DNA from 2 places in the Aliamphritea hakodatensis genome. Region 1 is predicted to be linked to the other one. Evidence: predicted binding sites of a transcription regulator. Region 1 holds the regulator's gene; the other holds the start of a gene.
What was found. Region 1 encodes sigma-54, which starts transcription at its own class of promoters, with help from an activator protein. Its sites were predicted from a motif close to TGGCACNNNNNTTGCTNT; they were not measured.
Positions count from the first base shown of each region.

Region 2: a site for sigma-54 is predicted at 4,265-4,282, ahead of glnL (nitrogen regulation protein NR(II)). Genes of this name have one in related genera too.

Region 1 covers NZ_AP025281.1:1,300,051-1,316,121, forward strand. Annotated here, with positions in the region: gene PCI15_RS05910 (YhdP family protein) at 1-1,130, shown strand, start outside; gene yjgA (ribosome biogenesis factor YjgA) at 1,154-1,696, opposite strand; gene mgtE (magnesium transporter) at 1,735-3,084, opposite strand; gene PCI15_RS05925 (HPr family phosphocarrier protein) at 3,214-3,483, opposite strand; gene rapZ (RNase adapter RapZ) at 3,544-4,410, opposite strand; gene ptsN (PTS IIA-like nitrogen regulatory protein PtsN) at 4,412-4,873, opposite strand; gene hpf (ribosome hibernation-promoting factor, HPF/YfiA family) at 4,892-5,182, opposite strand; gene PCI15_RS05945 (RNA polymerase factor sigma-54) at 5,228-6,733, opposite strand; gene lptB (LPS export ABC transporter ATP-binding protein) at 6,774-7,499, opposite strand; gene lptA (lipopolysaccharide transport periplasmic protein LptA) at 7,499-8,029, opposite strand; gene lptC (LPS export ABC transporter periplasmic protein LptC) at 8,019-8,588, opposite strand; gene PCI15_RS05965 (KdsC family phosphatase) at 8,585-9,121, opposite strand; gene PCI15_RS05970 (KpsF/GutQ family sugar-phosphate isomerase) at 9,121-10,095, opposite strand; gene PCI15_RS05975 (calcium/sodium antiporter) at 10,099-11,073, opposite strand; gene mlaF (phospholipid ABC transporter ATP-binding protein MlaF) at 11,496-12,302, shown strand; gene mlaE (lipid asymmetry maintenance ABC transporter permease subunit MlaE) at 12,308-13,087, shown strand; gene mlaD (outer membrane lipid asymmetry maintenance protein MlaD) at 13,089-13,547, shown strand; gene PCI15_RS05995 (MlaC/ttg2D family ABC transporter substrate-binding protein) at 13,559-14,182, shown strand; gene PCI15_RS06000 (STAS domain-containing protein) at 14,183-14,485, shown strand; gene PCI15_RS06005 (BolA family protein) at 14,610-14,852, shown strand; gene murA (UDP-N-acetylglucosamine 1-carboxyvinyltransferase) at 14,873-16,071, shown strand, end outside.
Region 2 covers NZ_AP025281.1:4,072,702-4,088,772, forward strand. Annotated here, with positions in the region: gene secB (protein-export chaperone SecB) at 1-172, shown strand, start outside; gene PCI15_RS18685 (YehS family protein) at 252-716, opposite strand; gene PCI15_RS18690 (hypothetical protein) at 771-1,097, opposite strand; gene trmL (tRNA (uridine(34)/cytosine(34)/5-carboxymethylaminomethyluridine(34)-2'-O)-methyltransferase TrmL) at 1,125-1,589, opposite strand; gene ntrC (nitrogen regulation protein NR(I)) at 1,654-3,069, opposite strand; gene glnL (nitrogen regulation protein NR(II)) at 3,062-4,177, opposite strand; gene PCI15_RS18710 (porin family protein) at 4,837-5,406, shown strand; gene glnA (glutamate--ammonia ligase) at 5,477-6,880, opposite strand; gene typA (translational GTPase TypA) at 7,520-9,337, shown strand; gene pip (prolyl aminopeptidase) at 9,486-10,436, shown strand; gene nhaC (Na+/H+ antiporter NhaC) at 10,677-12,155, shown strand; gene dtd (D-aminoacyl-tRNA deacylase) at 12,341-12,778, shown strand; gene PCI15_RS18740 (AEC family transporter) at 12,782-13,675, shown strand; gene bioA (adenosylmethionine--8-amino-7-oxononanoate transaminase) at 13,787-15,097, shown strand; gene PCI15_RS18750 (acyl-CoA thioesterase) at 15,133-15,564, shown strand; gene PCI15_RS18755 (FdhF/YdeP family oxidoreductase) at 15,805-16,071, shown strand, end outside.

The sequences.
Region 1 (16,071 bases):
CATCGCCGGCGGCGCTTGAGGCAATTGCAGAAATTGATATGACGCTGTCTGAAGTGTCTTTTGGAACCACCCGGCTTAAAGATGTCCGCTTAGAATTGCAGGACCTTGGTGAGCAGCGCCGGATCAGCCTTCACAGTTCCGCAGTGCAGGGGTCGCTCACGATTAGTGATAACCGTCCATATTTGCTGGATCTGGCCTATATCGACCTTGATGCCCTGTTGCCTGAAGATGCCGGTGATAATGCAGCAGAAGCGCCGTTTGTGGATTCAGCCATCAGGCCTGGTCAGTTGCCGGCTGCGAATGTAAAAGTTGGTCAGTTGGTGTACCACGGTAAGCGCTGGGGAGAGTGGGGCTTTAGTCTGCGAACCCAGGATGGCGACAGCGTATTCAGTGACCTGTACGGGCGTATGGATCAGTTGAATATTAAAGGTGATATACGCTGGTCTTCCGGTACGCCTTCGCAGTCAGAACTGCGCCTGAGCTTACGGGGCGATAATGTCGGACAAAGTCTGATGACTGCAGGCTATCAAAAGGTGCTGGAAACCAGAGAGTTTCGTGCGGATACCAAAATGTTCTGGTCCGGTGCGCCCTGGCAGTTCAGTCTGGGACGTGTCAGAGGGGGCGCAGACTTTGTTGCGGAAGAAGGGCGACTGATTGAAAGCGGAACTTCCAGTAACTTTTTGCGTATTTTTGGCATTCTGAACCTGAATACCCTTGGCCGGCGGTTGCGGCTGGATTTCAAGGATCTGTTTGCCAAGGGCGTCAGTTTCGATGTACTTAAAGGCCGCTACCGGATTGAAAACGGTATCGCGTCGAGTGTGGAGCCTCTGACACTGGATGGCCCTTCGGCCGATGTTCAGCTCACCGGTGATATCGATCTGGTGACGGAAACGCTCAATACGGAAATGCAGGTCACCTTGCCGGTGACCGATAACCTGCCGATTGCGGCTGCTCTGTTAGGCGCGCCTCAGATTGCCGGCGCAGCGTTTATCATCGATAAACTGTTCGGCGATGAAATTAAAGAAAAGGTGGCCGCGGTGCGCTACCGGATGCAGGGCGACTGGGGCGATCCGCAGTTCGAACTGATTACTTCCGGAAAAGACCGGACGCAGGGTGTGGTTGAAAACTGACCCGCGTCCTTAGCCGGAAAGATTTAAAGCTGGAAGCGGGACTCAGCCCGTTCCCGGAGGTACTTAAACAGCTTCCGGGCGGCAACCGGCGGTTTATTCTGAGACAGCTCTTTTTTAGCATTGCGCAGCAACTGGCGCAGGTGCTGAATATCGGCACCGTCATCTTCATTCAGATAGGCCTGCAGGTCAGCATTGTCACCCTCAATCAGGCGGTCACGCCAGCGTTCCAGTTTATGGAACATCTGTGCATGTGCCTGTTTGCCCGCTTCAAAGCGGTCCAGGGCGGCTTCAATGGCTTCTGTGTCTTCGCTGCGCATCAACCGGCCGATGTATTGCAGGTGGCGGCGAATCGCCTCTGAACGGGGCTGAAGGCGGCCTGCTTCAACGATGGCAGCACGCAGCTCCTCACTCATTGGTACCTGTTCAGCCTGCTCTTTGTTCAGCGCGGTGATTTTGGCGCCCAGATCCTGTAAGGCTTCCATTTCGCGCTTACGCTGGGTTTTTGAAACCCATTCTTCATCATCGTTAAACTGTTCGTCGGCGTCCGGGAAATATTGGTTACTCATAATGTCCACTTAACTTAAGGGGGTTAGCGGGTATGCCACTAACTATAGAAGAAGGTTGCCAGACCGAGAAAGGCAAAGAAGCCTACTACATCGGTGATGGTTGTCAGTAATACGCTGCCGGCCAGTGCCGGGTCGATTCCCCAGGCTTTAAGAATAATCGGTAACAGCGTGCCGGCCAGCGCAGCAGCTATCAGGTTGATGACAATGGCACAGCCGATAATAAGGCCGATGGTGGTGTCCTGAAACCAGAGTACCGCAATCACTGCAACCACAATGGCCCAGAGGATACCGTTGGCAGTGCCGACCACCAGTTCACGGTTCAGCAACCAGCCGGCGTTAGACCGTTCAACGTGGCCCAGAGCCTGACCCCGGATCACCAGCGTTAATGCCTGGCTGCCGGCAATGCCGCCCATACTGGCGACAATGGGCATCAGTACCGCCAGGGCAACCACCTTATCGATGGTGTCTTCAAATATGCCAATGACCGCTGAGGCAATGAAGGCCGTAATCAGGTTAACCCCCAGCCATACCGCTCTGCGGCGGGTGGTTTTCATAACCGGGGCGAAAGTATCTTCGTCGTCGTCCAGACCCGCCATACTCATCAGCGAGTGGTCGGCGTCTTCACGGATGACGTCGACCACGTCATCGATGGTGATACGGCCCAGCAGCTTGTTATTTTCGTCTACCACAGGTGCGGATACCAGATCTTCCTGTTCGAACAGTTGTGCGACCTTGTCATCCGGCATTTCTGCTTCAATGGGTTCCGCGTCGGTGGACATGATTTCCCGGACAGTGATGCTCGGGTCGCTGACCAGCATCCGGGTCAGCGGCAGGTTGCCGATGTATTCATCTTTCCGGTTAACCACGAACAGGCTGTCGGTCATATCCGGCAGCTCGTCGTGCCGGCGCAGGAAGCGTAACGCTGTTTCCACGCTGATATCCGGGCGCACCGTGATGGTGTCTGTGTTCATCAGGCCGCCGGCGGTATCTTCCGGGTAAGACAATACCGCTTCCAGACGTTCCCGGTTCTGGCTGCCCATTGAGCGCAGAATTTCCCGGGTCAGGGTTTCCGGCAGTTGCTGGATGACGTCGGCCATGTCATCGGTTTCAAGGGCTTCGGTGATGGCCAGAACTTCCTGCGCGTCCATCTGGCTGAGGATTTCGGTCCGTACATCATCCCCCAGATCCTGCAGTACATCGGCTTCCAGTTCCTGGTGAATCAGACTCCAGAGCAGGCGCCGTTCTTTCGGTGGCGATTTTTCCAGCAGGTGAGCGACCTCAGAGGGGCGCAGGGTATTGTTGAGGGTATAACGAATCTGTTTGAACTCACCACTTTCCACAGCTTCTGAGAGTTTATCTAGATCTGTTCTTTCAGTGGTTTCGATCATTCAGGGCCTCAGCAATTCCGGAAAAAGTGACGGGCAGGCATAACCGGCTTATCACCGGTGAAAGGCTATTATAGCGGATTGTTTTTCAAGGGATAAGGGATGATTGCGGCAGGAGCGGGTGTGGCAGGCTTATTCTGCTTCGTCAAAACGGTTATTTATCAGCTCAACGATTGCGTTCAGTGCTTCCTGTTCATCTTCACCGTCGGTACTGATCGTCAGTTCGGTGCCTTTGCTGGCTGCCAGCATCATGACCGACATAATGCTTTTGCCATCAACCTGACGGCCATCTTTTGCCAGCTGAATATCACAGCTGAACTTGCTGGTGAGGTTAATCAGCTTAGCGGCGGCCCGGGCGTGCAGGCCGAGTTTGTTGATGATGGTTAACTGTTGTTCCTGCATAAGTCCTGATACGCCTCCGTTGTTTACAGTGTCAGGGTGGGGGCAAAGCTGTTTGCCGCTTCAGGGAAGTTCCCTGTGCCTGACATGAACATTATCCATAGTTCGTCTGAAATGGCTAGCTAACTGCTCGGCGATAAACACTGAGCGGTGGTGGCCGCCGGTACAGCCGATGCCGATTGTGACATAGCTGCGGTTATTTTTTTCGAATACCGGCAGCCATTTTTCCAGATAACCGGTGATGTCCGCCAGCATTTCACTGACTTCTGTTTCCTGGCTGAGGAAATCGATAACCGGTTGTTGCAGGCCGGTATACTCGCGCAGGGGGGGCAGCCAGTATGGGTTCGGCAGGCAGCGGACGTCGTAGGTAAAGTCCAGATCCAGCGGCAGACCGTATTTGAAACCGAAAGATTCAAACTGGATAGACAGCCCCTGTTCCTGTTTCTGCATGATGCGCAGTTTGATGCTGTCGCGCAGCTGATACAGTGACAGGCGGGTGGTGTCCAGACGCAGATCTGCCAGTTCCGCCAACGGGCCAAGCAGCTCGCGCTCATACTCGATAGCGTCTTTCAGGCTGCGCTGTTCGTTAGAAAGCGGGTGCTTGCGCCGGGTGGCACTGTAACGTTTAAGCAGCACTTCTTCGTTGCTGTCCAGATATAAGAGCTCACAGCTGATGTTCTGTTTTTCCCGCAGTTTTTTCAGAATTGCCGGAAACTCTTCCAGATTACTGAGCGGGTTACGGGCGTCAATACTGACCGCCAGCAGGGTTTGCGGTGCATCGTTACTGGTTTTTTCCGGGGGGCGGGTGATCAGTTGGGGTAACAGGTGGGCAGGCAGATTGTCGATGCAGTAGAAGCCAATGTCTTCCAGCGCCTGCAGAGCGGTACTTTTACCCGAGCCGGAACGGCCGCTGATCACTACCAGTTTCATGTCAGTTATTCACCTTGTAATGGGTCGCTGCCTGCAGTAATTCTTCGCCGGAGGAAGCACTGCGCAGCTGTTGACGAAATTCGGTCTGACTGAACAGTTCTGCCAGGTTGCCCAGCGTTTGCAGGTGTTTATCACAGGCGTCAGTGGGTACAAGCAAGACAAACAACAGATCAACAGGCGCGCCGTCGATGGCGTCAAAATCAATGGGATTGGCCAGCTGAACGAGGCATCCAACCACCTGATTGTAGTGGTCCAGTCTGCAATGGGGAATAGCGACGCCTTCTCCGATACCGGTACTTCCCAGGCGTTCCCGGCCGATCAGGCCTGAAAAGATGTCTTCTTCTTCAAGGTCGTCTGACTGTTGGGCGATGGTTTTACTGATGAGTTCCAGGGTGCGTTTTTTGCTGCCGCCCTCAAGAGCGTGGAGCACTCTTGAGGGGGTAAGTAGATCTTTGATTAACATAAGGTTTCAGAAACGTTGCTATTTGTGATTCTTTAGTTTTTCTTTATGTTTGATAACCTGGCGGTCGAGCTTGTCGATCAGGCCATCAATTGCGGCATACATGTCATCGTGTTCGTGTGTGGCGAACAGTTGGCCACCGGCTACATGAACATCACCTTCGGCTTTTTGCCGGGTTTTTTCAATGCTCAGTGTGACCTGGGCGTTGGTGATGTTGTCGAAGTGACGTTCCAGTTTGCTGAATTTGCTGTGCACATAGTTGCTCAGTGATTCTGTCAGTTCGACGTGGTGACCAGAAATATTGATTTGCATGGCAATCTCCTTGTTAGTGCATTACGGATGTTATCCGTAATTTCATTAAACCAGACGCTTTCGTTCATTTGAAGGTGGAATATTCAAAGACTCACGATATTTTGCGATGGTTCGGCGGGCGACTTTGATTCCCTGCTCATCCAGCAACTGGGTAATTTTATTATCACTCAGCGGCTTGGCAGGGTTTTCAGCAGCAACCAGTTTCTTTATCAGCGCACGGATTGCGGTGGAGGAACAGGTTCCGCCTCCGTCCGTGCTGACGTGGCTGGAGAAGAAATATTTAAGTTCGAAGATACCTCTCGGGGTATGCATATACTTTTGGGTGGTTACCCGGGATATGGTTGATTCATGCATGTCGACAGCTTCGGCAATATCATGCAGCACCATTGGCCGCATGGCTTCTTCGCCTTCTTCCAGGAAGTCCTGCTGGCGGGCGACGATCTCACGGGTGACCTTCAGGAGGGTTTCATTACGGCTGAGAATGCTTTTAATGAACCAGCGCGCTTCCTGCAGATGGCTTTTGAGATAGGTGTTGTCAGGGCTGTTGTCAGCCCGTTTAATCAGGTCTGCATAGCTGTCATTGATGCGTAACCGGGGAGAGGCTTCAGGGCTGAGTTTTACCTGCCAGATACCTTTGTCCTGGCTGACAAATACGTCAGGTATGACGTATTCAGAATGGCTGGTGGTGATCGTGGCACCGGGCTTCGGATTCAGCGACTGAATCAGGGCGACCACGGCCTGTAACTGTGGTTCTTTGAGCCGGGTTTTACGCATCAGCAGTTTGTAGTCATGGCTGCCAAGAATCGGCAGGTACTGGCTGGCGATCTTACGGGCTTCTTTGAGGTACGGGGTGTCAGCCGGTAACTGATCCAGTTGCAGTAACAGGCATTCACTCAGGTCGCGGGCAGCAACACCCGGCGGGTCAAATTGCTGCACCCGGCGCAGCACCGCTTCAATCTCGTCGAGTTCGGTTTCCTGCAGGCGTGAATCGTCCTGGCTGGTGAAGTGCTCGTGAATGGCTTCCAGTTCAATGCTCAGGTAGCCGTCCGGGGTAATTCCATCAATGATATTGGTGGCAATTAACTGATCCAGCTCGCTCATTGGCGTCAGGTTCAGCTGCCAGTTCAGGTGATCCTGCAGGGTTTCTACCGCCGTATCATTGGCTTCAAAGTTGCTGTCGCTGAAGTCATTATTGCTGGTCGATGCCGGCGTGGCCGTCTGAAAGGTATCTTCCCACTGGCTGTCCGTTGACAGCTCATCCGGAATGTCTTCATTCCAGTCACTGTCTGCTACATGGGTGTCTTCCGGTTCAGCACTGACTGTTTCAGTGGTTTCCTGCCTGGCTGGTGCGTCGGCGTCATGCTCGACTTTCGCTTCAGTGTTTTCGGCTGCTTCTTCTTCACCCACTTCTAACATAGGGTTGGAGTCGAGGGCTTCCTGGATTTCCTGTTGCAGGTCAAGCGTTGACAGTTGTAACAGCCGAATCGCCTGCTGCAATTGCGGGGTCATCGTAAGGTGCTGGCCAATCTTCAGTTGTAACGCCTGTTTCATATAACTGCTTGTACCTGTCAGAGAATGGAAAGGGAGAAAACTACAGGCGGAACTGCTCGCCCAGATATGCCTGCTTCACTTGCTGATTACTCAGTATATCTTCTGGTGCGCCAGCGGCAAGAATATATCCTTCACTGACTATATACGCCTGTTCACAAATATCTAATGTTTCACGCACATTATGGTCAGTAATCAGGATGCCGATGTTTTTGCTTTGCAGGTGTTTAATGGTGGCTTTTATATCGGTGACCGAAATAGGGTCCACGCCTGCGAAGGGTTCATCCAGAAGAATGAAGCTGGGTTCTGTTGCCAGGGCGCGGGCAATTTCAACCCTGCGGCGTTCGCCTCCGGATAAAGCCATCCCCAGACTGTCAGCCAGATGGGTTACATGAAATTCTTCCAGCAGTTCGGCCAGTTTTTCTTCGCGCTGCTGTTTGTTCAGTTCCGGACGGGTTTCAAGGATCGCCATAATGTTATTCCGTACGCTGAGCTTACGGAAGATGGACGCTTCCTGTGGCAGGTAGCCGATGCCTTTGCGGGCACGGTTATGCATGGCCTGTTTGGTGAGGTCCTGATCATCGAGCAAGATCGTGCCCTTATCAGCGTCTACCAGTCCGACAATCATATAAAAACAGGTGGTTTTGCCTGCGCCGTTAGGGCCCAGCAGGCCGACAATCTGTCCACGCTCGATATGCATGGAGACATCTTTTACAACGGATCTGCCTTTGTAGCTTTTAGCCAGATTTAATGCTTTGAGACTGCTCATTAATTGTTGCCGCTCTTATCATTGCTTTGAGCTGCTTTTGGCTGAATAACCATAATCACCCGTTCATTTGAAGCTTTGTCGTCGCTGAATGCTTCAATGGTACTTTTTTTCATGTTGTACACAATCCGGTCACCGGTGAAGACATCTCCGCCCTGCGTGACTTTAGCTTTCCCGGTAATGACCAGTATTTCAGCGCTGGTATCGTAATCCAGCTTGTTACCATACGCATGGGTAAGCGGTTCCTGCTTATTGGGCTTTTGTTCATAGTGAGCCGGGCTGCCCAATGCTTTGATGTTCGTGACGCCGCCGTTTTTTTGTTGTAACTCGACAGTGCTGCCCTCGATCTTCAGGGTGCCCTGCTGAACATTGACGGCACCCTTGTATACCGTAATCCCGGTCAGCTCATTCATATTGGCGCTGTCTGCGGCAATATGGATGGGTTGTGATTTGTCTTCAGGCAGAGCGTTTGCCAGCCCGGAAAACAATGCTGACAACAGGATGAGTGGTGTTGCAATACGGCTAATTGACATAGTGAAGCCCTTTTACTTGGGATTGCAATTCGACAGTGTTGGCGTTGAAATCAGCTTCCATGCCAACACCTGTTGTGCGGCCTGACTGATCAGATATTGTGACTTTTGCGGCGGTTTGCGCAAGCTTTTTCTCGGTATAAACCGTCAGGGTTTCCGTCTTCAGTGTCTGTTGCTGCTGAGGTTGCTGAAGATCCCGGACAATAACATTGCCGATAAACTCTACGTGTTTGTTTTTATCCGGCATTTCGGCCTGATTACTGGTGACTGACTGCGTGATGTTGCCGTCTGTGTAAAATTGCAGATGAGGGTTCTGCAGTTCAAGGCGCTGCTTTGTCGGCAAGTGCTCGGTGAATTCGGCGGTCAGGGACTGGGTTTGTAACCCGTCGGTAGCAAAGTCTTTGACGTGACTTTGCTTGATGAAGTAGTCCGCCTGCGGGTGTGCCGGCTTATCGGATTTTTCCGCTGATTTCTTAGTGCTGTCCTGCCAGCCCAGATAGAAGACGCTGATGCTGACAATGATGACGGCGCTGAATATACGCAGGCGGGAACGGATGCTCACAGGTATTCAGCCCAGATTGCATCAAGTTTATTCTGCGCGGCCAGAATGGTTTCACAAAATTCTCTGCCGGCGCCCTGACCGGCCTGACGGCTGGTGCACCAGTCGGCATGCTGGCGGACAAACTGATGGCCGCCGTTGACGGTTGCACCAAAAGTAACCGCCCGGATAGCAGCCAGATCTGGCAGGTCATCGCCGATGTAAGCGGTATTTTCTGCGTTAAAGCCGGTATCTGCCCACAGGTCCTGAAGTGCGGTGAGCTTATCTTCCCGTCCCTGATACAGGTAGGAAATGCCCAGTGATTTTGCTCTTTTTTCAACCTGAGGAGAGCTTCGGCCAGTGATGATTGCCGTTTGAATGCCTGCTTTTTGCAGCATTTTGATGCCAAGGCCATCCAGCGTGTTGAAGTTTTTAATTTCGCTGCCGTCGGGCAGAAAGTTCAGTTTGCCGTCGGTCAGTACACCGTCGACATCGAAAACCGCGAGCTGTATGTTTTGCATCTGCCGGATAAGTGCTTCAGAGATATTGGTCAGCATCAGATTACTCCGGCCTGTAGCAGGTCATGCATGTTCAGTGCGCCGACAGGTGTGCCTGCTTCGTTCAGTACGATCAGGGCATTAATTTTATGGCTCTGCATGATTTGCAGGGCTTCAGCTGCGAGCATTTCTGCCTCGGCCGTGGTGCATTCGCGGGTCATCACCTGGCTGATCGGGGTGTGTTTAAGGTCGACATTCTGGTCAAGGGTACGTCGCAAATCACCGTCGGTGAAAATGCCGATGAGTTTACCGGTTGCATCCTGAATACCGGTCATACCCAGACGTTTACGGGTAACTTCCAGTAAGGCGTTATCCAGTGACGTATCAGGGCTGACCAGCGGGATTTCATCGCCACTGTGCATGATGTCAGCTACTTTCAGCAACAGCCGCCGTCCCAGGCTGCCACCGGGGTGAGAAAACGCAAAGTCTTCAGCGCTGAATCCGCGGGCTTCCAGTAACGCAATGGCCAGAGCATCGCCGATTACCAGTGCAGCGGTGGTGCTTGATGTGGGTGCCAGTCCGAGAGGGCAGGCTTCTTCTGTGACCTGTACATTCAGGTTTGCACTGGCAAACCGTGACAGGGTTGAATCCGGATTTCCTGTAATACTGATCAAAGGCGCATTCATGCGCTTGATTAACGGCAGGAGTGCGGTTACTTCACTGGTTTCACCGGAGTTAGACAATGCAATGATCAGGTCTTCCGGTGTCATCATGCCCAGGTCGCCGTGGCTGGCTTCCCCCGGGTGGACAAAGAATGCTGGCGTGCCGGTGGATGCCAGGGTCGCAGCGATTTTCTTACCGATATGACCGGATTTTCCCATGCCGGTGACGATCAGCCGCCCTTTGCAGTTGAGTGCCAGTTGGCAGGCGGTATCGAAGTCACCGTTTAAATGTGCTTCCAGATCGGCAATTGCGGCCTGTTCAATCTGGATAGTGCGCCGCGCTGAAGCCAGAAAATTAAATGTGTCTTGCATTACTTAAACGCTCATCTTATATAGCACACCCAGATACGCAGCATAGCCGATTAGCAGCAATGCGCCCTCCGGGCGGCTGATGCGGGGTGGCTTTTGCCACAGTGCCAGTACCAGCAGTAACGCGGTAAGGCCAAGGGTAACTCCATAGTCACGCCATACTACGACCGCATCAAACGCAATTGGTGCCAGAAAACCTGGTACTGCCATCACCGCGGCAATATTAAAGATGTTTGAGCCGACAATGTTACCGATCGCGATATCCGTGTGGCCTTTAAGCGCGCTTGCAACGGAGGCCGCCAGTTCCGGCAGGCTGGTGCCGATGGCAACAATTGTCAGGCCAATCACCAGATCGCTGACGCCCAGTTCCAGCGCAATTTCGGTGGCACCCCACACCAGAGCCCGTGAACTCGCGGCCAGCAGCGCCAGGCCCAGTATCAGCCAGAACACTGCTTTAGCCGTTGTCATATCCGGCAGTTCTTCCTCTTCGCTGGCCAGCTCATCATTTTCGGCCGACTTCTGGAAGCGGGCAAACATGAACAGGCTGAAAATCAGCGCAGCAGCAAGCATCAGGGCATCTGTCAGCCCCAGATACTGATCGAAAAGAACCAGCCCTGCCAGCAGGGTCACACCGAGTAACAGAGGGATTTCCCGTTTGAGTACGCCGGACTTTACAGGCAGCTGGGTAATCAGGGCTGTAACCCCCAGAACGAGCCCGATATTGGCGATGTTTGAGCCCAGGGCATTACCGATTGCCAGACCGCCGGCGCCACTGGTTGAAGCCATTGCTGATACCAGAATTTCCGGTGCTGAAGTACCGAATGAGACAATGGTTAAACCAATCAGCATCGGCGACATACCAAAGTTTTTGGCAGTGGCGGCGGCACCGTCAACAAACCGGTCAGCACTCCAGACCAGGACAACAAAACCGGTGAGCAAAGCAAGAATAGGGTAAAGCATCAGTTTTTGGGACTCGAACATGAAAAAGAATGAGCCGCATATTTAATGAAGAATCGGACGGATGTGCAAGGCCTGTGTAACGGCAGGCTGATTTTATTGGCTTTTTCTGCGGGATTTTTTTGGTGGCGGGGTTGGTGCTCTGGTATAGTGCGCGCTATTCGTTGCTATGCTGATGTGATTTTGGCTGACTGAGTCAGAGATCAGGGAATATCGGACGGTTTGCGTGTATTTCTTATGACAGGCGCCAGATCCTGTATCTGTTCTTTCTATATACCGAAATAACTGAACCGTTAGCCAAACTTTGACGGGGAATTGCAGTCAATACACCCACTGCACAGCTTGCCGGTGTATTAACCCTTTTTTTACCTGGCTGACGTTAGCGTCAGGCTGCACATTCTCAATATATTGCCGAAGTAACTCTGTGGGGAGTTCGAGAGTTTAAGATGAGTTATCTTGACGACAGTATTATCGATATTAAACAGTTAAGTTTTGCGCGGGGAGACCGGGCAATCTTTGATGGCGTTGATATTCGCATTCCCCGGGGGAAAGTGACTGCAGTCATGGGGCCAAGCGGCACGGGTAAAACGACCTTGCTTCGTCTGATCGGCGGTCAGCTGAAACCGGATAATGGCGAGATTCTTCTTGAGAAAGACAATATCCCGGCGCTCTCCCGCAAAGACCTGTTCCGGGTACGGGAAAAAATGGGCATGCTTTTTCAGAGCGGTGCACTTTTTACCGATATGACAGTGTTCGAGAATGTTGCTTTTCCAATCCGTGTACATACCGACCTGAGCGAACAGATGATCCGTGACGTGGTGCTGATGAAGCTTCATGCAGTCGGATTGCGCGGCGCTGCGGATATGATGCCCAGTGAACTGTCGGGTGGTATGGCGCGGCGGGTTGCGCTGGCCCGGGCGATCGCGCTCGATCCGGATCTGGTGATGTATGACGAGCCGTTTACCGGACAGGACCCGATTGCAATGGGGGTGCTGGTGAATCTGATTGCCCGCCTGAACAAAGCGCTGGGGCACACCAGTATCATTGTTTCCCATGATATCAACGAGACACTGGCCATTGCTGATTATATTTACCTGATTGCCGACGCTAAGGTGTTGGCGCATGGCACGGCAGCTGAGTTACGCGAAAACGATTCTCCCCAGGTACGTCAGTTTCTGGATGGTCTGCCGGACGGGCCGGTCCCATTTCATTTTCCGGCTGATGATTATCTCGATCAGCTGATGCAGGGTTAACTAAAATGTTTGCAAAAATTCAGGCGCTGGGGGCTGCCGGGCTGAACAGGGTGGAAGCATTTGGCCGTTCCGGCATCATTCTTTCACAGGCGGTCTTTGCGATTCCGGGCCGTCAGGCGTGGCCGTTATTCATTCAGCAACTGTATTCAGTGGGTGTACTGTCGCTGATCATTATCATTGTATCCGGCTTGTTTATCGGCATGGTGCTGAGTCTGCAGGGGTATACCATTCTGGTTGATTACGGCTCTGAGCAGGCGGTGGGGCAGATGGTGGCCCTTAGCCTGGTACGTGAATTGTCGCCGGTGGTGACCGCACTGTTGTTTGCCGGACGGGCCGGGTCTGCACTGACCGCTGAAATAGGGCTGATGAAGGCCACCGAGCAGCTGTCCAGCCTCGAGATGATCGGGGTTGATCCGTTACGCCGGATTATTGCGCCGCGCTTCTGGGCCGGTATGCTCAGCCTGCCGCTGCTGTCCATGATATTCAGCGTTGTTGGAATCTGGGGCGGTATGCTGGTGGGGGTCGACTGGCTGGGCATTTATGAAGGCTCTTTCTGGTCTAATATGCAGAACTCTGTGGACTTTTTTGAAGACGTTGTAAACGGGTTGATCAAAGCACTGGTTTTCGGTGTGGCGGTCACCTGGATCGCGGTTTATCAGGGCTACGACTCTGTGCCGACGTCTGAAGGTATCAGCCAGGCAACGACCCGCACGGTGGTGTATGCGTCGCTGGCGGTACTTGGGCTGGACTTTATTTTGACTGCTTTGATGTTTGGAGATTTATAAGATGCGAATCCGGGGACTGGAATTAGCAGTAGGCTTTTTTATGCTGGCCAGTGCGCTGGCGCTGCTGGTGCTGGCATTGAACGTAAGCGGACTTACTCTGTCTGAGAGTAACCGCAGCTATAAAGTCTATGCATTGTTTGAAAACATTGGCGGTTTAACCTCCCGCTCCAAGGTAACCATGTCCGGGGTTAAAATTGGTCAGGTAACGGCAATTGTTCTGGATGAGGATCAGTTGATGGCCCGGGTGGAGATGGCCATTGATTCGAATGTAAATTACCTGAGTCTGGACAGCTCTGCGTCTATCCTGACGTCCGGCCTGCTGGGTGAAAAATATATCGGGATTACGACCGGTGCTGATGAAGAAATGCTACAGGACGGAGATTTTATTGAAGATACTCAGTCCGCGCTGGTATTAGAAGAACTGATTGGTAAGTTTCTGTTTAATGAAGCGACCGAATAAAGAGAAAAATTATGCGTAAATTATTATCTGTTTTTAGTCTGGCGGTACTGGTTGCTCTTAGCCCGGTGAGCCTGGCGTCATGGCAGGCTGCCAGTGAGCCGGTTGATAAAGCCAGTGCTGAAATGATCAGTGTTCTGGGTGACGGAGGGTTGTCTGCCGGCGATGATGTGACGCCACTGATGGCAGAAATTGAGCGGCTGCTGGTGCCGGTCGTGGATTTTGACTACATCGCCAAGCGGGTGATGGGTAAATATTACCGCAAGGCAACCACTGAACAGCGGGCAGAGTTTACAGGTGTTTTCAAAAATACCCTGATCAGAACCTATGCCAAAGCGCTGGTGGGCTTTGAAATTACCGGTTATGAACTGTTGCCTGAAGGCCGTCCGAGCCCTAAGCCGAACAAACAGATCGTCAGTGTTAAGGTGCGTTCCGGAGGCAGTGCTACATACAAGCTGGATTACTACATGCTGGAACAGCCCGAAGGCTGGAAGCTGGTAAACGTTCATCTGGACGGTATTAACCTGCGTCTTAACTTTAAGAATCAGTTTGCTTCGCTGGTGAAGAAAAACCGCGGTGATGTTGGCGGTGTAATTGCCAACTGGAAAGCCCAGGTAGAAACGGATGTAAGCAAATAAATGGCACCGTTCAGTTGTAAACCGCACGCCCCGGATACCCTGGTGTTAAGCGGTGATCTGATTTTCGCGACAGCCGAACATGCCCGGCAGGTGACAGAAGCCCGTCTGGCTGAACGCACTGGCCGGGTCGTGATGGATTTTTCTGAAATTTCCCGTGTCGACAGCTCCGCGCTGGCATTCTGGCTAAGCTGTCAGCGTCTGGCTGAACGAAATGATCTGTCGCTCGAAGCTCTGCATTTCCCGGATGAAATGGTGCAAATGGCGGAGCTGGTCGGGCTGTCGTCCAGCCGGATCTGGAAATAACCTTCCTGAGATTGCTTTGTCTCAGGAATTCCCCGCTTCGGTGTATCCTTCCGTCGCCTTTTATATCGTAATCGGCTATCATTTCATCTGTTATTTTTCCTCCCAAATTTAAGCGGTATTTTGCATGCAAATCGAACAAGTTAAGCAGTTACTGGAGAGCAAACTGGAAGGTTGTGTTGTCTATCCTGAAGGTGAAGGCTGTAATTTCCAGGTAACCGTTGTCGGTGAGGTTTTTGAAGGCTTACGTCCGGTTAAAAAACAGCAGATGGTTTCCCAGTGTCTGGCTGAAGAAATCGCTAATGGCAGTATTCATGCGCTGACTATCAAAACCTATACGCCTGCACAGTGGGCTGAGTTACAGAACTAATTTGATAAGGCAAAGCGTCGATGGATAAACTAATTATTACCGGTGGAAGCCGGCTGAAAGGCGATGTAAAAATCTCCGGGGCAAAGAACTCTGCGTTGCCTATTCTGGCGGCAAGTCTGCTGGCCGATGAACCTGTTACTATCAGCAACCTTCCTCACCTGCACGATATCACGACCATGCTGGAGCTGTTACGCCAGATGGGGGTGGATCTGACAGTCGACGAAAAGCTGAGTGTTGAAATTGACACCCGCACCATCAATTCAACTGTTGCGCCATATGAGCTGGTGAAAACCATGCGGGCGTCCATTCTGGTACTGGGACCGCTGCTGGCTCACTATGGTCATGCGGAAGTGTCTCTGCCCGGTGGCTGTGCAATCGGTAGCCGTCCGGTGGACCTGCACATTAAAGGCCTTGAAGCCCTGGGTGCAACCATTGTACTGGAAGAAGGTTTTATCCGTGCTACCTGTGACGGACGTCTGAAAGGCGGCCGGGTATTCTTCGATACTGTGACAGTAACCGGTACCGAAAATATTCTGATGGCGGCAGCGCTGGCTGAAGGCCAGAGTGTTATCGAGAACGCGGCACGGGAACCTGAAGTGGTGGATCTGGCTGAGTTCCTGATTGCCATGGGTGCTGATATTTCCGGTCACGGAACGGACACAATTACAGTAAACGGTGTACCGTCGCTGAAGTCCTGTCATTTCCCGGTGGTTGCTGACCGTATTGAAACCGGTACCTATCTGGTCGCCGCTGCAGCGACCCGCGGTTCTATCCGGGTTAAGAATACCCGTCCTGATATTCTGGATGCGGTTATCCAGAAGCTGGAAGAAGCCGGCGCCGAAATTAAAACCGGCAAAGACTGGATTGAACTCGATATGCACGGTAAACGGCCGAAGGCGGTTAACCTGGTGACGGCTCCTTATCCGGCTTTTCCAACCGATATGCAGGCGCAGTTTGCAGCCATGAATGTTGTGGCCGAAGGTGTCAGCCGCATTAAGGAAACGGTATTTGAAAACCGTTTCATGCATATGCAGGAAATGACCCGCATGGGTGCCAAGATCACCATCGAAGGTAATACGGCAATCATGGAAGGTGTGGATAAGCTGACAGCAGCGCCGGTTATGGCGACTGACCTGCGGGCATCTGCAAGTCTGGTTATTGCTGCAATTCTTGCCGAAGGTGAGACCATCATTGAGCGGATTTACCACATTGACCGTGG
Region 2 (16,071 bases), 2.4 Mb from region 1:
TTTCTGCCCGAACATCCTGTTCCCCTATGCCCGTGAAACTGTGGACAGCATGGTTAACAAAGGCAGCTTCCCTGCCGTTATGCTGGCACCGGTTAACTTCGATGCCCTGTACGCTCAGCAGATGCAGCAGCGCATGGCAGAAGCGGAAGGTACTCAGGAAGCGCAGCACTAAACTGCCTCGTACCCGTACAAAAAAGGCCGGCTGCAATAAACAGCCGGCCTTTTTTATTGTGCCACATATATGTCTGACATCAGACAGCCGGGCGATACTTCAACTGTAACCCTTTAAGAAAGTTACGCAGAATCTGCGCTTTGCATTCACGGTAATGCTTATGCCCCGGCTTGCGGAAGAAAGCACTCAGTTCATGCTTACTGATTTCTGACCCGCCCAGCGCCAGGATTTCCAGTACATCTTCAGCCTGAAGATTCAATGCTATTTTAAGCTTCATAAACACAATGTTATGCGTCAGCCTTGACTCAGGCACCGCAGCAGGCCCTTCCCGCTTACCCCGTTTTTCGTTAATAAAGCCATTCAGAAAAGTCGCCAGCAACTGATCTTCACACAGGGCAAAATCAGCATCGTCATCCTTTTTCAGCCAGTCACTCACCTGACTGCGGGTAACTGTCAGGCCGGCAGCGGCAAAGACAGCGATCATGCCATTGTCATCAATATCAAAAATATAGCGGACACGGCGTAATACATCATTGTTAGTCATATCGAATTCCGATCACCAAAGTGAATAATGTGGAAAATATCTACAGTAAATTTATCAGGTATTTTGTTTAGCCAGCCAGGCAGCCGCCTGACCATTGTCTATCATCAGCTGCAACCCGGAAGCCGGTACCGGCAGCATACCCAGCATGGCGGTATGCGGAATCTGATGTTCGGCCATTAGTGCGGTAAACCTATCAGACATGACCGCCACCGGTAACTGCTGATGCTGCAGTGACAGAATATTAATCATCTGCCCCCGGATACCGGCAAAAGTTAGCTTTACTCCGCCAAAACCGGTCGCCCTTAACCAGCACTGCTCACGGTCCGGCGAATATTCCGGCGGTGCCAGCTCAGTAATCAGCCAGACTTTTGATTGCGCCATGATCTATTCCCCTGTCAGACATACTGTTTAAACCTGGCCACCAAACCCTAACTGGCGCCATGCTTCATAAACCACCACCGCAACCGTGTTTGAAAGGTTCAGGCTGCGGCTGTCCCCTTTCATCGGTAAGCGCAGTTTCTGTTCTGCCGGCAGTGCATCACGCACTTCATCAGGCAACCCTTTGGTTTCCCGGCCAAACAGCAGAATATCACCGGCACTGAACGCCGCTTCGCTGTAGTTGGCCGTGCCCTTGGTGGTCAGTGCCCAGACTTTACCCGGCTGCAACGCTGCAACACAGTCATCCAGGCTGGCATAACGTTTCACGTCGGCAAATTCATGATAATCCAGCCCTGCCCGGCGCAGTTTTTTATCATCAAAATCGAACCCCAGCGGCTCGATCAGATGCAACTGAAATCCGGTATTGGCACACAGACGAATAATATTACCGGTATTCGGCGGGATTTCCGGCTGAAACAGCACCACGTGCAGCATAAAACATCCTGATAGTTAAAAAGACTGGGCGGCAATTATAGCCGCCCGGTGAAGGGATTACAGCTCAGACATCTTCCATTGCCAGTTCTTTGATCTTCCGGGTCAGGGTATTGCGCCCCCAGCCCAGCAGTTGGGCCGCATCTTTGCGTCGCCCGCCGGTATGCGCCAGCGCTACCCGGATCATTACTTTTTCAAAGTCCGGCACAGCCGTTGCCAGTACATCCGAGCGCCCCTGCCCCAGTTCGGTTTCTACCCAGCGCTGCAGACCCGCCTGCCAGTTCATGCCGGTATCAGTACCCGCCGTTACACTGTCAGTCTGATCCGCCAGTTCGGGCGGTAAATCCGCCAGCAGAATTTCCCGGCCGGACGCCATGACGGTCAGCCAGCGGCAGGTATTTTCAAGCTGCCGGACATTGCCCGGCCAGGTCAGCCCGGCAAGAAACTCAGCGGTGACCGGGTTCAGTACTTTAGGCTCTACCGCCAGCTCCCGTGCAGAACTTTGCAGAAAGTGCTCGGCCAGCTTGGGAATATCTTCCCGCCGCTGCGCCAGCTTAGGAATATGAATGCGGATAACATTTAAACGGTGGAACAGATCTTCCCGAAAACGCCCCTGTTCCACCAGTTTTTCAAGATCCTGGTGGGTAGCGGCAATGATGCGCACATCAACCTTTACCGAGGTGTGCCCGCCAACCCGGTAGAACTCACCCTCAGCCAGCACCCTTAACAGCCGGGTCTGGGTATCGGCGGGCATGTCACCGATTTCATCCAGAAACAGGGTGCCACCATCGGCCTGCTCGAAGCGTCCCGGACGCCGGCTGGCCGCCCCGGTAAACGCACCCTTTTCATGGCCAAACAGCTCGGATTCCATCAGATCTTTGGGAATCGCCGCCATATTCAGCGGAATAAACGGCGCTGCCGCCCGCGGACTGTGCTGGTGCAACGCCTGCGCAACGAGTTCTTTACCGGTACCCGACTCACCATTGATCAGCACCGTAATATTAGACTGTGATAAACGCCCGATGGCCCGGAACACCTCCTGCATGGCAGGCGCTTCGCCAATAATCTCGGTACTGGGCTCAGGCTGTACTTCCACCAGCGATTGCTGTTCATGGGCATGTTCCACCGCCCGCATCACAATGGCAGTAGCTTCATCAATATCAAAGGGTTTCGGTAAATACTCAAACGCCCCGCCTTTATAAGAGGCCACGGCACTGTCCAGATCCGAATGGGCAGTCATAATAATAATCGGCAAGTCCGGATATTCACCGTGTACCTGCTCCAGCAATCCAAACCCGTCAATTCCGGGCATACGGATATCGCTGAGCACCACATCCGGCCGGTCTCGTTCCAGCCGGCTGAGCATGGCGTCACCACTGTCAAAAGATGTCACCTGCAGCGAGTCACTCTTCAGCGCCCGTTCCAGCACCCAGCGAATCGACTGATCATCATCAACCACCCATACATTTGCCTGATTAGCCACGTATATTCTCCTGTTGATCATGCATACCTGCAGGCAGGTCCACCGGCAGTGTCTCTAACGGTATAAGTAACTGGAAACGGGTCTCACCGGGCACCGTCTTACATTCAATCAGACCGCCATGCTGTGAAAGGATTGTCTGCGCAATCGCCAGCCCCAGACCGGTACCGGACGCCCTGCCGCTGACCATCGGATAAAAAATCTTACTGAGTAACTCTTCAGGGACACCGGGGCCGTTATCGATCACCTCAACACTGCATAACAGCCGGTGGGTTTCACTGCCCAGCGTAATGTTACGCACCACTCTTGTGCATAATGTAATGCAGGGGTCTGCAGTGTTTGCTTCCTGTAAAGCCTGCATACTGTTACGGACGATATTCAGCACCGCCTGTATCAGCTGGGTCTGGTCGCCGGCGAACTCCGGCAAACTCGGATCATAATCACGGATCAGCTTTATTGACCCGGCGGTCTCTGCTTCCAGCAGACTGGCCACGTGTTCCAGCACCGCATGGATGTTCACCGATGTCAGCTGCGGCCGGCGGTATGGCCCCAGCAACCGGTCCACCAGATCCCGTAACCGGTCGGCTTCACTGATGATCACCTGGGTATAATCATGTAACCCCGGGTCAGCCAGTTCCCGTTGCAGTAACTGCGCTGCACCGCGCAGGCCACCCAAAGGATTTTTAATTTCGTGGGCCAGCCCCCGCACCAGATTAATAGAGGTCTCATGCTGGCTGAGCAGCTCTTCTTCCCGGGAAATACGTAACCATCTGTCCCGGGGATGCAGCTCCAGCAACAGCAGTTTTTCAGACTGCTGCAACATCGGGTTAACACTGTAATCCACTGTAAACTGATGCCCGGACAGGCTGTTAACCTTTGCTTCCCGCTTAGTAAAAGGCCGCTGGTGCTCCAGCGCTTCTTTCAGCAACTGCCAGTCTTCATCCCCCAGTGTCAGCCACTGCCGTACCGGCACATGAAACAAACGGCGCTCGCTGGCTTCCAGTAACATTTCCGCCGCCGGGTTCATATACACCAGCGAAAAACGGTCATCGATAAGCATGACCGCCGTGGTCAGGTTATCCAGTAACTGCTTATATAGTTTTATGGCCATAAATATGCCTGCCAATACCTTTCCGAAGTTTGCTCTTACATGATGAAGACATAACGCCAGCTTCTCTGAACTGATCTGATATTTAGTACTGCAAGAACCGAACCAGACAACCGCCCGCCCCATACAAAGGGGTTTACAGTGCTCTGGCACACACTTTCATTCTAACAACGCACCAAAATAGTGCAAAGATATCAGCCAAGGTATTCGCTCCTAGCCGCCACAGCACCCCGGAAAAACTTACCCGCCTGCAAGAATGCATAAATAACAACGTGTTTAATAACGACGTGCTCAATGCAATCCATGACAGAATGAGTACCCCGCTACGGGGCAACACTCTGAGAACATTGACCCAAAGGCCTGAGCTGCAAATGCCAATCAGGCTTCAGCTTCAGGCTGCCTTGCTAACAGTAGCCTTTACCGCTGCCCGGTTTCAGTCTGCCCCATCCGTCCGGCGATACACACCCGGAACCTGTCGCACCAAAAAAGTGCACTGAATTTACCTCAGCTGCCGTTAATCACACCTGCCGGATAATCAATAAGAAAGAAATCGCTTCACCCTTCTCAGCCAACGCCTATATACTTGGCGCGGTTATACAGCTTACGGGCTGTAAATCATTGTCGGCATGGAGCCAAAGGCAATTATTAAAAGGAATTAAACGATGAAAAAGCACCACCCGATAATGGCCGCTCTGGCCATTTCTGTACTGTCGGTATCCGCTCTGGCAGCCCCCTATCAGGCAGGCGATGTATACCTGTTCGGCAATATCGGCCGGTCCGACTTTGATCCGTCAGTCAATACCAGCGGCTTTACTTTAGATACCACAGACAACGCCTTCGCGCTGGGAGCCGGCTACCGGATTAGCGAAAACTTTTCCGCAGAAGTGGGCTATACCGATCAGGGCAAGCTTTCTGTTAAAGACCGTTTCAATAACAAAGGCTCGATTGAAGCAACCGGTTATTTTCTCGGCCTGAAAGGTGAAATGATGGTCACCGACAGCATCAGTCTTCTGGCCCGCGGCGGTGCCTTTTTCTGGGATGCTAAAGGGAAAAACTCTCTCAGAAACACCGATGAAGATGGCACCGATCCTTATATTGCCCTCGGAGCCGCCTACCATTTCAATAAACAACTGGCCGTTGACTGGCAGATATCCCGCTATTACATGGAAGACGATGCAGGCGACAATCTGGATATCGATACCGTCAGCCTCGGCCTGACCTACAACTTCTGATTCAGCCCACGGTTCCATGCCCACAAAAAAACCTCCCGAAGGAGGTTTTTTTTTCATCTGCTATCTGTGATTAAACAGAGTAGTACAGATCGAATTCTACCGGGTGAGTAGTCATGCTGACTTTCTCGCACTCTTCACGCTTCAGCGCGATGAAAGCATCGATCATGTCATCAGTGAATACGCCACCGGCTGTCAGGAATTCACGGTCGTTATCCAGAGCACTCAGTGCTTCTTCGAAAGAAGCAGCAACAGTTGGGATTTCCTTCGCTTCTTCAGCTGGCAGATCGTACAGATCTTTATCAGCTGCATCGCCAGGGTGGATCTTGTTCTGGATACCGTCCAGACCAGCCATCATCAGTGCCGCGAAGCACAGGTACGGGTTAGCAGACGGATCAGGGAAACGGGTCTCAACACGGTATGCCTTAGGATTAGTCACGTAAGGGATACGGATAGACGCTGAACGGTTACGGGCAGAGTAAGCCAGCATTACCGGCGCTTCGAAACCCGGTACCAGACGCTTGTAAGCGTTAGTAGAAGAGTTAGTCAGCGCGTTCAGTGCTTTAGCGTGCTTGATGATACCGCCAATGTAGTACAGCGCCATTTCGCTCAGGCCGGCATAAGCATCACCGTGGAACAGGTTAACGCCATCTTTGCTCAGAGACATGTGAACGTGCATACCTGAACCGTTATCGCCAACCAGTGGCTTAGGCATGAAGGTCGCTGTCTTACCGTATGCGTGAGCAACGTTGTGTACACAGTACTTCAGGATCTGTACTTCGTCAGCCTTGGCAGTCAGAGTGTTCGGACCAACACCGATCTCGCACTGACCGGCAGTTGCTACTTCGTGGTGGTGTACTTCAATGGTCAGACCCATTGCTTCCATTGCGTCACACATAGCGCCACGCAGGTCGTGCAGGGAATCAACCGGTGGTACCGGGAAGTAACCGCCTTTAACACGTGGACGGTGACCAGTATTACCGCCTTCAATGTTGTGGCTGGAAGACCATTCAGCTTCCTGAGAGTTGATGGTGTAACCGCAACCACTGATGTTTGCATGCCACTTAACTTCGTCAAATACGAAGAATTCCGGCTCAGGACCAAACAGTGCAGTATCAGCTACACCGGTAGAGATCAGATATGCTTCTGCACGCTTGGCAACAGAACGCGGATCACGGTCGTAACCCTGGCCCGTAGAAGGCTCAACGATGTTACAGCGAACAATAATAGTAGAGTCTTCAGCAAACGGATCCATTACAGACGCGCTGTCATCCGGCATCAGAATCATGTCAGATTCATTAATACCTTTCCAACCGCCGATAGAAGAACCGTCAAACATCTGACCTTCTTCAAAGAAATCTTCATCTGCTTCGCTGGCAGGAATAGTAACGTGCTGCTCTTTACCGTGAGTATCAGTAAAACGCAGGTCTACCCAGCGTACGCTGTTATCTTTAATCAGCTTAATAGTCTCTGACATTATCGTCATCTCCACAGGTTTAAATTTGTCTGTTCCGTACCGTTACTGTCACAGCAACCGTACAGAAAAATATGTTTGCTAGGGCACTGGTCAAACGTATAAGGCTTACCGGCACCTTCGCCGCGACTACCGTTATGGGCAAGTCTAAAAGCAAAGCACGTGCCAACATTCAAAAACAGATACTGAAAACGGATAAAAAAACCGTCACTTAAACAGTATTCCCAGCATAAAACCGCCTGAAAAACCCCACTGGTGCCAATAACTGCCTGACTTTCAGAGACTTTCCTACCCGTTACCTGTTTATCTGCTTTTGCGGTACAAAACACCGTACTACAGACATTCAATAAGTGCTCTTTATAACGACGCCTCGGATCAGCCAACCACACCGCACCAATATAGTGCAAACAAAAAGCACGCGCCCCATAACAGGGCATACAGGTAACCAGCGCCGGTCGTCATTATTTTCGCCGCACAATATTACTGCAGTTTTACCGCTGTGCCCTGTGTCAGCCCGTTAAATCAGTCATTTAATGTGACATTTTGGTGATTTTTTCAAAACATGAATAAGAAACACACAGCTTTGCCCGCATTCATGTATAATGCGCGCCTTATTTATTTTGTCTGCACAGGTTCTCAGACGTGATCGAAAAACTAAGAAACATCGCAATCATTGCGCACGTTGACCATGGTAAAACCACCCTGGTCGACAAAATGCTCTCCCAGTCCGGCACCCTGGGTCGCCGTGATGAAGGCACTGAGCGTATCATGGACTCCAATGACCAGGAGAAAGAGCGTGGTATTACCATTCTGGCGAAAAACACCGCCATTGAATGGAATGACTACCACATCAACATCGTAGATACCCCGGGCCACGCCGACTTTGGTGGTGAAGTAGAACGTGTTCTGTCGATGGTTGATTGCGTATGTCTGCTGGTTGATGCGGTTGATGGCCCGATGCCACAAACCCGCTTTGTTACCCAGAAGGCATTCGATCAGGGCCTGCGCCCTATCGTTGTTGTTAACAAGGTTGACCGTCCGGGTTCACGCCCTGACTGGGTTATTGATCAGGTATTTGACCTGTTCGACAGCCTGGGCGCCACCGATGAGCAACTGGACTTCCCGATCATCTACGCGTCTGCCCTGAACGGCATCGCGGGTCTGGAAGCTGACGACCTGTCTGAAGACATGACACCGCTGTTCGAAGCCATCGTTGAACATGTTGAGCCGCCTAAAGTTGATACTGAAGGTCCGTTCCAGATGCAGATTTCCGCCCTGGACTACAACAGCTACGTGGGCGTTATCGGTGTTGGCCGTGTTACCCGCGGAACAGTTAAGGTGAACCAGCCAGTTAAGGTTATCGATTCAGAAGGTGCTGTCCGCAACGGTAAAGTTCAGAAGATCATGGGTTACCTGGGTCTTGAGCGTGTTGACGTTGACACTGCCCGTGCCGGCGACATCATCTGCGTAACCGGTATCGAAGTGCTGAACATTTCCGACACCCTGTGTGATCCTGCTCAGGTTGAAGCGCTGCCAGCACTGTCTGTTGATGAACCGACGGTATCCATGACCTTCCAGGTGAACGATTCACCTTTCGCCGGTCAGGACGGTAAGTACGTGACCAGCCGTAACATCAAGGATCGTCTGGACCGTGAACTTATCCACAACGTAGCACTGCGCGTTGAACCGGGTGACTCCCCTGAGAAATTCAAAGTATCCGGCCGTGGTGAATTACACCTGTCAGTACTGATCGAATCTATGCGCCGTGAAGGTTTTGAGCTGGGTGTTTCCCGTCCGGAAGTAATCCAGAAGGAAATCGACGGTGAGATTCAGGAGCCTTTCGAAGTTGTCATGATTGATGTTGAAGATCAGCATCAGGGCAGCATCATCGAAGAGCTGGGCAAACGTAAAGCAGACATGACCAACATGGAAGTTGACGGTAAAGGCCGTGTACGCCTGACCTTCATGATGCCTTCCCGTGGCCTGATCGGTTTCCGTTCACTGTTCATGACCATGACATCCGGCAGCGGCATCATGACCTCTGTCTTCGACCATTACGGTCCGGTAAAAGACGGTGAAGTGGTCAGCCGTAACAACGGTGTACTGGTTTCCATGGTATCCGGTAAAGTACTGGCTTACTCTCTGTGGAACCTGCAAAGCCGTGGCCGTCTGTGTGTTGTACCTAACATCGACGTTTACGAAGGCATGCTGCTGGGTATTCACAGCCGTAACAACGACCTGGCCGTTAACCCGATTAAAGGTAAGCAGCTGACCAACGTACGTGCCTCCGGTACAGATGAAAACATCCAGCTGACGCCGCCAATCCACTTCACACTGGAACAGGCACTGGACTTCATCGAAGACGACGAACTGGTTGAAGTAACACCAAACTTCATCCGTCTGCGTAAGAAGATGCTGACTGAAAACGAACGTAAGCGTGCTGCCCGCGCTGCCAAGTAATTCAGCACCTGCCTGATAAGCCGGTTTTTAACCTTTAAAAACCGCTTCCCGCCCGGACAGTACTCACTGTCCGGGCTATACTCCCCCTTGCACTCAGTTCATTTCTTTAAGTAGCATCAGTACTTAAACTGCACAGCAAGGTTGCCCAATGCATACACTCTATCCGGATATAAGCCCTTATAAACTGCATTCACTGGATGTTGATTCCCAACACCGCCTGTATGTGGAAGAAAGCGGCAACCCCCGGGGAATTCCGGTACTCTTTGTTCATGGCGGCCCCGGCGGCGGCACCAGCCCCCAGCACCGCTGTTTTTTTGACCCGGAACGCTACCGCATTGTCCTGTTCGATCAGCGCGGTTGCGGGCGCTCAACCCCGCATGCAGAACTGAATAACAACACCACCGATCATCTCATCGAAGACATCGAGAAAATCCGCCAACACCTCAATATTGATCAGTTTTTGCTGTTCGGCGGCTCGTGGGGTGCAACCCTCAGCCTGCTGTACGCACAGCGCCATCCGGAACGGGTCTGCGGGTTGATTCTGCGCGGTGTATTCCTGTGCCGCCGGGAAGACATCCAGTGGCTGTATCAGCAGGGAGCAAGCGCTGTCTTTCCGGATTACTGGCAGGATTACATTGGCGAAATTCCGCCAGCGGAACATGGCGACCTCCTTACCGCCTACTATCGCCGCCTGACATCAGATAACGAGATCGCCCGGATGTCTGCAGCCAAGGCGCTGTCCGTCTGGGAAGGCCGCTGTTCAACCCTCGACCCTAAACCTAACGTGGTTGATCACTATTCCGATCCGCACATCGCCCTGGCCATGGCCCGCCTTGAAGCGCACTATTTCGTGAATGAAGGCTTCATCACCGGCAACCAGATTCTTGAACAGGCCTACCGTATCAGCGAAATACCCACTGTCATTGTGCATGGCCGTTACGACATGGTGTGTCCGCTGCAACAGGCCTATGCGCTGTATCAGGCCCTCCCGCAGGCCGAGCTGCACATTGTCCGGGACGCCGGCCACAGCCTGATGGAGCCGGGCAATATTGATAATCTGATCAAGGCCACCAAAACCTTTTCCCTCTCACTGGCCTGAATAAGTTCGTCGGGCTGAAAGTCCCCTCAGCCCGGCAATGTCCCCATGTATTTCCCACCGTAACACCCATCAAACCACGTTAAAAACTCACCCTGTAAACAACGGTTCACATTCGGTTTACAAGGTTTTACAGGGCATTCACCACCGCTCCCGGCAAAGACTTTAGTATTAATCCGTGGCTGGCCATTCGGATACTCTTTATCGCCCTGCCACAGTCTGTAACAACCCCTGGAGCAACATATGAATAATAAAATTGCTAAGCCGGGCCTCATGATGGCAATGCTGCCAATTGTGCTGACGCTGGCCATTCTCGGCATTCAACTTTTCTATTTCGGTGACTTCACCCCGCACATTCCTCTGGCGATCGGTCTGGCAATTACCGCCCTGATTGGCTGGTGCCGCGGCTATCGCTGGGATGACATCGAAGACGGCGCCCTGCACGTCGTTCGGGTAGGTTTACCTTCCATCGCCATTCTGATGACCGTTGGCATGATTGTCGGCATCTGGATCGCCAGTGGTACCGTTCCCCTGCTGATTTACTACGGTCTGAAAATCCTCAGCCCGGAAATATTCCTTGCCGCCAGCATGCTGCTTTGCGCGGTGGTTTCGGTATCTCTGGGAACATCCTGGGGAACCACCGGTACTGTCGGTCTGGCCCTGATGGGCATCGGTGCGGGTTTTGATATTCCCATGTACTGGACCGCCGGCGCGGTTGTTTCCGGGGCATTTTTCGGTGACAAGATTTCCCCGCTGTCGGATACCACTAACCTGGCTCCGGCCGTAACCGGTGTAAACCTGTTTGATCATATCCGCAACATGATGCCTACCACCGTGCCGGCCATGCTGATTGCCTTCGCGATCTATGCCACCGTTGGCTATACCCTGATCGGTTCCCAGCAGGTAGATTTCTCTAAAATTGAAAGCATCACCGGCGGCATTGCAGCCAATTTCAACCTGTCACTGCTGTTGCTGCTGCCACCCGTCGTCGTCATCGTACTGGCGCTGAAAAAAATGCCGGCGCTGCCATCGCTGTTTGCCGGTGTGCTGCTGGGTGCCGTACTGGCGGTCACCGTGCAGGGTATATCCCTGCATGACATCTTCAACTTCATGCATTCCGGCTATAAGATCGACACCGGCGTTGCAGAAATCGACGGCCTGCTCAACCGGGGCGGCATTACCTCCATGACATGGGTGATTACACTGGTGCTGATCGCACTGAGCTTCGGTGGTGCACTGGAACGGACACGCTGCCTGGAAACCCTGATCGATGCCGTGGTGCGTCGCACCCACAGCTTCTTTGGCTTGCAGGCATCGGCAACCGGCTCCGCAGTGGCAACCAATCTGGTGGCCGGCGACCCGTACCTGTCCATCGCATTACCCGGACGGATGTTTGCACCGGCCTACACTAAAGCAGGCTATTCAAAACTGAACCTGTCCCGGGCGGTCGAAGAAGGCGGCACCCTGATTTCCCCACTGGTACCCTGGAATGCCGGAGGCGCATTTGTGATTACCGCGCTGGGGCTGGGTATCGGTGACGGTAACTTTGAAAACCTGCTCTACATTCCGCTGGCTTTTGCCTGCTGGCTGTCGCCAATTATCGGCCTGTTCTACGCCGCAACCGGACGCTTCTCACCGAAAGCCTCTCAACAGGAGCTGGCACAGGCTGAAGCAGAAGAGCATGACGCGCTGAGCCTGCAGGACGCCAAATCAGCATCCTGAAAAATTAAGATACAAACTCCGCCAACGCCGTCCTAAGACGGCGTTTTTTTTATGCCCTGCCTCAGCATAAGCCTTCTGATTTTTCTGACTATTTTCTCACTGGCCTGACCACTCACTGGCCAGGCCCGACTGAAACCACTACCATGCCTTCCCTGACTTTCTGATAACAAATACAAGGCACGGCTATGAAAGCACTTATCCAGCGGGTTACATCAGCAGCGGTAGACATTCACGGTGAGCGCCACGGTGAAATCGGCCCCGGTATGCTGGTACTGCTCGGCGTTGAACGGACCGACACCACCGCCGATGCCGATAAACTCCTGAAGAAAGTGCTCGGTTACCGGATCTTTTCCGATGCCGATGGCAAGATGAACCTCAACCTGCAACAGGCCGAAGGTGGTTTACTGGTGGTTTCTCAGTTCACGCTGGTCGCAGACACCCGTAAAGGCATGCGCCCGGGCTTTTCATCCGGTGCCTCTCCGCAATTAGGTGAAGAACTGTATGACTACTTCGTCAAGCAGGCCCGTGAACTGCATCATGAAGTAGGTACCGGCCAGTTCGGCGCGGACATGCAGGTCAGCCTGACCAATGACGGCCCGGTCACCTTCATGCTGGAAAGCTGATCAATGACCGACTCCTACGCACTGGCAGAACGGATCTTTCTGACGGTTTTCCCGCTGTTTACCATCGTGCTTTCCGGCTACCTTTATGGCCGGCTGAAAAATCCGGATATGCGGCTGGCCAACCAGCTCAACATGGATATTTTCGTGCCGGCGCTGCTGTTCTTTGTACTGTCGGCCAAGTCATTCGATTTACCCGCATTTAAAACCCTGGCACTGGGCGCTGCGCTGGTTATTCTTGGTTCCGGACTGATTCTCTGGCCCCTGTGTAAACTGCTTAAGATTGCACCAAAAACCTTTCTGCCACCGATGATGTTCAGTAATAGCGGCAATCTCGGCCTGCCGCTGATCCTGCTGGCCTTCGGCGAATATGCCCTGCCCGCAGCCGTGGTGTTATTCATTGTGGAAATGACCCTGCACTTCACTGTCGGCATTTACATGATGGACCCGCGGACCAACCCGCTGAAGTTGCTGCGGATGCCCATCATTATTGCGACGATAGCCGGCCTGAGCTGGAGCAGTCTGGAACTGACCATGCCCGCCGGCATAGCGACCGCGCTGGACATGCTCGGACAGATCTCCATTCCCCTGCTGCTGTTTACTCTCGGCGTGCGTCTGATTGACGTGGACTTCAGCGCCTGGCGAATCGGTGTGCTCGGCGCCGTTCTCTGCCCGGCGGCAGGCATTCTGATTGCGTTACTGCTTCAGCCACTGTTACAACTGGAAGGTGAACAGTACGCCTATCTGCTGCTTTTCGGCGCACTGCCCCCGGCGGTCCTGAATTACATTGTGGCGGAGCAGTTTAATCAGGAACCCCGGCAGGTTGCTTCCATCGTACTGATTGGCAATATTGGTGCACTGCTGTTTATTCCCGCCACCCTGTATTTCGTTTTACGCTAAGCCCTGATCGGAAAGGTTGCGGTTTGCTTTCTCTGTGAAAGCCCGCTGTAATAGCGCCAGTTTCTTTTTTGGCGCATTACCCCTGCCCGCCTGAATAACCGGATTACCGTCATGACATCTATCACCGCAGCAGACCTCAGTTTCGACCAGCAGCATATCTGGCACCCGTATTCCTCTATGATCAGCCCGCCATCAATGTACCCGGTGGTATCCGCTGAAGGCGTACGCATCACACTGGAAGACGGCCGCGAACTGATCGACGGCATGGCCTCCTGGTGGTCTGTAATTCACGGTTATAACCATCCTGAACTGAACCAGGCGGCTCATCAGCAAATTGATAAAATGTCCCATGTGATGTTCGGCGGCATTACCCACCAGCCGGCCATCGAGCTGGCCAGACAACTGGTGGAAATGACACCGGCTAATCTGGATAAGGTATTTCTGGCAGATTCAGGCTCAGTGGCCGTTGAAGTGGCCATTAAAATGGCCATTCAATACTGGCATGCCCGCCGGGCCCACGAAGGCAAAACCAATACCAAACACCGATTACTGACCATCCGTAACGGCTATCACGGCGACACTTTCGGTGCGATGTCCGTGTGTGATCCGGTCAACGGCATGCACGAAATCTTCACCGAAGTCCTGCCTCAGCACTTCTTTGCCCCCCCGCCACAAACCGGCTTTGACGAAGAATGGGATGAAAACGACTGCGCAGAACTGAAGCGTCTGTTCGAAGCACACCATGAAGACATCGCTGCCCTGATACTGGAACCCATCGTTCAGGGGGCCGGCGGTATGCGCTTCTATTCACCTGAATATCTGAAAACCGCCCGTCATCTATGTGATGAGTATGATGTGCTGCTGATCGCCGATGAAATTGCCACCGGCTTTGCCCGCAGCGGTGCCCTGTTTGCCTGTGATCATGCGGGCATTGCCCCGGACATCATGTGTCTGGGCAAAGCGATTACCGGGGGATATATGACCCTGGCCGCCACCCTGACCACCAGCCACATCGGCGAAACCATCTCATCCGGCGGTGCCGGCTGTTTCATGCACGGCCCGACGTTCATGGGTAACCCGCTGGCCTGTGCGGTTGCAAACACCAGCCTGAAGCTGTTACGTGAATCCGACTGGAAAACCAACACTCAACGCATTCAGCAACAGCTCGAACAGGGACTTGCCCCCTGCAGGGAGCTGCACTCAGTTGCGGAAGTCCGCTGTCTGGGGGCGATCGGTGTCGTCGAGATGAAACAGCCGGTAGATGCCCGCCGCATTCAACAGGCATTTGTTGACGCTGGCGTGTGGGTCAGACCATTTGGTAAGCTGGTATATGTGATGCCACCCTATATTATGAGTAATGAGGACCTGGCGATTCTCACCGGTGCTATGCATCAGGTACTGGTGCAGATGGAAAACACATAACGTCAGGGGAACACTATTCTGCACGGAGTTTACTTATGGCCCGTATAAAAATAGACATGCCCGACAACTACAGCTTCAGCACCGATATGCCGGTGCGGATCAGTGACATTAACTACGGCGGACATTTAGGCAATGACGCCGTTCTCGCTATGATTCACGAAGCCAGAGTCCGTTATCTGGCCGGCTTTAATTACACCGAGATGGATGTTGAAGGCTTAGGCATCATCATGACCGATTCAGCCATTGTATATAAAGCAGAAGGCTTTCACGGCGAACAGATTCAGATAGATATCGCCGTGGAGGACTTTAACAAATACGGCTGCGACATCTATTATCTGTTAACCAACAAGCAAACCGCCGTCGAAATCGCCCACGCCAAAACCGGCATTGTGTTTTTTGATTACGAAGCCCGGAAAGTCACCGGCATTCCCCAGGCGTTCCAGGATAACATCCGTAAAGATACCTGATCCGTCTTCCTGACCGGCGTTATCACCGCCGGTCACATCCTTTCCTCTGACGCTCCTGTCACACTTAGGTCGCAGATGGTTTATAAAGCGTTTTCTTACCGACAAAAACTTTTTTTGTCACGACATAAGCTTTATTAATAATAATTATCATTTGCAAAACTCTTCAAGTTTCTGTACAAGTAGCGCCATTTCTATGCTTAGCCGTTTTACACGGCAATAATAATTCCTAAAGGAACAAAAATGGCCAAAAAGAAGATCGCCACCTATAAAGGCTCAGCCGGTGGCTGGGGGGCGCTCGCCAGTACATCCAGGCACTTGCTGAAAAGCGAGAACCCGGTAAAAAACATTCGCAGTCTGATGCGCACCAACCAGCATAAAGGCTTTGACTGCCCGGGCTGTGCCTGGGGTGATCAGAAATCCGGCCATAAAGTCAGCTTCTGCGAAAACGGCGCCAAAGCGGTTAACTGGGAAGCCACTGCGAAAAAAGTCGGCGCGGACTTTTTTGCC